One region of the Roseateles sp. GW821-FHT03B02 genome, then DNA from elsewhere that is predicted to be linked to it. Evidence: predicted binding sites of a transcription regulator. Region 1 holds the regulator's gene; the other holds the start of a gene.
What was found. The regulator LexA, encoded in region 1, represses DNA repair genes until DNA is damaged. The targets are predictions, from matches to a motif close to ACTGTATNNNNATACAGT.
Positions count from the first base shown of each region.

Region 1 (2,173 bases):
CCGCCTCTGATCAGCCCGCCAGCAATGCCAGGATCAATTCGATCCTGGCCTTGACCGGACTCAGCGCGCCGGCACTCGGCAGCAGACCGGGCAGCTCCATGACCGGGCCGGCGTCGCAGCGCGTGCTGCGCCAGACCCTGACGCCGCCGGCCTGCGCCGCGCGCAGCGCCGCATCCAGGCCAGCGCTGAGCGTGCCGTTGCCGGTCCCGGCAGCGATCAGCCCGTCGACGCCCGAGGCCCACAGCGCCCGGACGACGGCACCGTCCGCGCCTGCATGGTTCATGACGATCTCGACCCGCGGCCAGCGCGCCACCGGCAGCGCAATGCGAGCCAGCCCCAGCGCGTCGCCTGCCGGCCAGCGGCCCAGCGTGCGCACGACGCCCTCTTCCACCCGCGCCACCAGCGCGCCATCGACAGACTCGAACGCGTCGACCCGATAGCTGTGCGTCTTGCGCACCTGGGCCGCGTCATGCACCCGCCCGGCGAAGCTGACGACGACCCCTGAGGCGCCCGGCATCGCCGCGACCTGCACGGCATCGAAAAGGTTCTGCGGGCCGTCCGGCGCCAGTGCCGTGGCCGGGCGCATCGCCGCCGTCAGCACCACAGGCTTGGCGGGAGCCAGCACGCGCTGCAGAAAGTAGGCCGTTTCCTCCAGCGTGTCGGTACCGTGCGTGATAACGATGCCGCCCACCTCGGGCCGCAGCAGCTGGTCCTGTACGGCCGTTGCGAGCCGCTGCCAGGTGGCGAAGTCCATGTCCTTGCTGTCCAACTGAGCGACCTGGTGCGCTTCCAGGCGACGCCCGGCCAACGCCGGCACGGCGGCCAGCAAGTCATCGATGCCCAGCTGCGCTGCTGTGTAGCCCACCCCGTCGCTGGCAGTCTTGGCCGTGCCGGCGATCGTGCCGCCGGTACCCAAAATGACGATCAGATCCGCTGGAGTTTGCAATTTTGTGGATTCCTGGATGAAAATACAGGTGCTGGACAAATTTCCAGCCAATTCAGAAGGCCGCCCGTGCAAGACCAACCCAAGCTTACCGCCCGCCAGCAGCAGATCTTCGACCTGGTCCGCAACGCGATCGAAAGCACCGGTGCGCCGCCCACCCGCGCCGAGATTGCTGCCGAGCTGGGCTTCAAGTCCGCCAACGCTGCCGAGGAGCACCTGCAGGCGCTCGCTCGCAAGGGCATGCTGGAACTGGTCGGCGGCACCTCGCGTGGCATCCGGCTCAAGTCCGAAGTGCTCGGCGCCGTCAACCGCGCGCGCCAGTTCAGCCTGCCCATTCCCAGCCTCGCGCAGTTGACGCTGCCACTGATCGGCCGCGTTGCCGCCGGAGCCCCCATCCTTGCGCAGGAGCACGTGGAGCAAACCTACACCGTCGAGCCCGGCCTGTTCGCCAAGAAACCCGACTATCTGCTCAAGGTCAAGGGCATGAGCATGAAGGACATCGGCATCCTCGACGGCGATCTGCTGGCCGTGCAGTCGGCCAAGGAAGCCCGCAACGGCCAGATCGTCGTCGCCCGTGTCGGCGAGGAGGTGACCGTGAAGCGTTTCAGGCGCGGCCCGGAGGGCATCGAACTGCTGCCGGAGAACCCCGACTTCGAACCCATCCGCGTCAACGAGAGCAGCGAGCATTTCGCCATCGAAGGCTTGGCGGTCGGCCTGATCCGGGGGCAAGGATTCAACTGATATCGGACGGGGGTTCAATTCCCCCCGGCGCACTTGAAAAGGAAAAAGGCCCGTGTCGCTGACACGGGCCTTTTGCTTGGATGGTGGAGCCGGGGGGAATTGAACCCCCGTCCGCAAGCCATCACCGGGCAGATCTACATGCTTAGCCGGCTGATTTGAATCTCACGGTCAACTCGCGCAGTGGCACGCTAGCTTTCCCGCCAGTCACTGAATCTCACGCCCCACCGAGTGACCCGGCAAGACGCCAGCCGATGTGAGTGACTTCTCAGCCTTGCCCCTTGCGGAACTCAGCCCGGCCCATCGGCCTGCCGTTGAGAAGCTCATCCGCAATTAAGCGGCGAGTGCGAACGTAGAGTCGTTTGCAGTTACTTTGTTTCCAGTGGTTTTACGAGCGGACTGGTGCTCGGCATGCCCTACTCCGGATCCGCACCCACGTCGAAACCAGGTCGGCCCCAGAACTTCGCATTTTAGGGCAGGCCGAGCTTCTTC
Region 1 is NZ_JBWKUV010000002.1:127,310-129,482, reverse strand. Features, by position in the region: partial or broken gene AC07VX_RS06830 (PEP-CTERM sorting domain-containing protein) at 1-10, shown strand, start outside; gene AC07VX_RS06825 (asparaginase) at 11-946, opposite strand; gene lexA (transcriptional repressor LexA) at 1,013-1,684, shown strand; RNA gene ssrA (transfer-messenger RNA) at 1,766-2,138, opposite strand; gene AC07VX_RS06810 (HAD-IA family hydrolase) at 2,152-2,173, opposite strand, start outside.

Region 2 (2,173 bases), on a different contig from region 1:
AGGAATGATGGGCGACACGCTGACACCCACCGGCACGCCCGCTTCGGCCAGCGCCTGAATCGTGCGCAGCCGCCGGGCCGGCGCCGCCGCGCGTGGCTCCATGATGCGGGAGAGTTCGTTGTCCAGCGTCGTCACCGACAGATAGACCGACACCAGGCCCTGAGCCGCCATCGGCGCGATCAGGTCCAGCTCACGCTCGATGCCCGAGGACTTGGTGACGACGGAAAAGGGGTGGCCGCACTCTGCGAGCACCTCGACGACACGCCGCGTGATGCCGAGCCTGCGCTCGACGGGCTGGTAAGCATCGGTGGCGGTGCCCAGCACCAGCGAACGTGGCTCATACCTCGCACCGGCCAGCGTCTCGCGCAGCCGTTCGGCCGCGTTCACCTTGGCGACGATGCGGGTCTCGAAATCCAGGCCGGGCGACAGGTTCAGATAGCTGTGCGTCGGCCGGGCGAAGCAGTAGATGCAGCCGTGTTCGCAGCCCCGGTAGGGGTTGATCGAGTAGTCGAAGCTGATGTCCGGCGACTGGTTGCGCGTGACGATCTTCTTCGCCGGCTCCTCAATGATCTGCGTGGCAGGCGGCAGATGCTCCTGGGCGGCGTCCTGATCCAGCGATCCCCAGCCGTCGTCGTACTGCTCCCGCTGCCGTTGCTCGAAGCGATGGGGCATGGCCGTGGCACTGCCGCGGCCCTTGATGGAGTCGAGCGGAACAAGGGCCGGCTGGGCCGGGGCAACGCGAGTGGGGGCGGGCGACATACTGTAAATATATACAGTATTCATCATCTCGCCAGCGCCAAGTCCAGGCGACGCGAACAGATTTGCACCCGCGCAGGCCAAGCCCCTCTTGAGGCCGATGTCATCCACACCACATGCAAGGCCAACACCAACAGCAACCCGGAGATTGGCATGCTGCTCGTTTGCCCCAGCTGCGGAACCCGCAATCGCGTTCCCGATGAGAGACTGGCTGACAACCCGGTCTGCGGCCATTGCGGCCAGGCCGTGGCGCCACACCAGCCCATGCCGCTGGGCGACGCCGAACTCCTGCCTTACCTGCAAGGCACGGAGGCGCCCGTTCTCGTTGACTTCTGGGCCGCGTGGTGCGGTCCCTGCCGGGCCTATGCCCCGCAGTTCGAACAACTCGCCGCCGCGAGGCCCGACCTGCGCTTCATCAAGGTGGACAGCGATGCCGCGCCACGCGCCAGCGCGAGCCTACAGATCCGCAGCATCCCGACCACACTGCTGTTCCTGAACGGCCGCGAAGTGGGGCGCCAGAGCGGTGCCATGTCGGCGGCACAGCTCAACAGCTGGGTAGACCAGGCCCTGCGCTGAAGTCGGTCCCGCCGACCCTCACGCGAGGGTCGACAGGCTAGTACTCGTCGCGCTCCACGCCGACATATCCAGGCGCTAGGTTCTCGAACTTGGTGTGCATGCGCTGGAAGGCCAGCTTCACCGTGCCGACCGGGCCGTTACGCTGCTTGGCGATGATGATCTCGGCCACGCCCGGCTCCTTGCACTCGTCCTTGGTGTAGTACTCGTCGCGGTAGATGAACATGATGATGTCCGCGTCCTGCTCGATGGCGCCGGACTCGCGCAGGTCCGACATCATGGGGCGCTTGTCGGGGCGCTGCTCCACCGAGCGGTTCAGCTGCGACAGCGCAATGACCGGGCACTTCAGCTCCTTGGCCAGGGCCTTCAGGCCCCGTGAGATTTCGCCCAGAACCGTCGCGCGGTTTTCCTCGCTGCCGCCGCCGTTGCCGGACATCAGCTGCAGGTAGTCGATGACGATGAGGCCCAGCTGGCCGCAGATGCGCGCTTGGCGGCGCGCGCGCGCGCGCACTTCCGACGGCGACAGGCCGGGGCTCTCGTCGATAAAGATGCTGGACTTGCCGAGCTTGTCGACGGCTTCGGCCAAGCGCCCCCACTCGTCGTCCTTGAGTTGACCCGTGCGCAGATGGCTCTGGTCGATGCGGCCGATGGAGCCCACCATCCGCAGCGCCAGCTGGGCGGCACCCATTTCCATCGAGTAGATGACGACGGGCAGGCCCTCGCTGATGGCGACGTTCTCGGCGATGTTGACCGCGAACGCCGTCTTGCCCATGGAGGGGCGGGCCGCCAGCACGATGAGGTCGCCGGGCTGCAGACCGGCAGTCTGGCGGTCGAGGTCGTAGAA
Region 2 is NZ_JBWKUV010000008.1:183,963-186,135, reverse strand. Features, by position in the region: gene AC07VX_RS20605 (PA0069 family radical SAM protein) at 1-759, opposite strand, end outside; gene trxC (thioredoxin TrxC) at 910-1,332, shown strand; gene dnaB (replicative DNA helicase) at 1,370-2,173, opposite strand, start outside.
Region 2: a site for LexA is predicted at 760-777, ahead of AC07VX_RS20605 (PA0069 family radical SAM protein). Genes of this name have one in related genera too.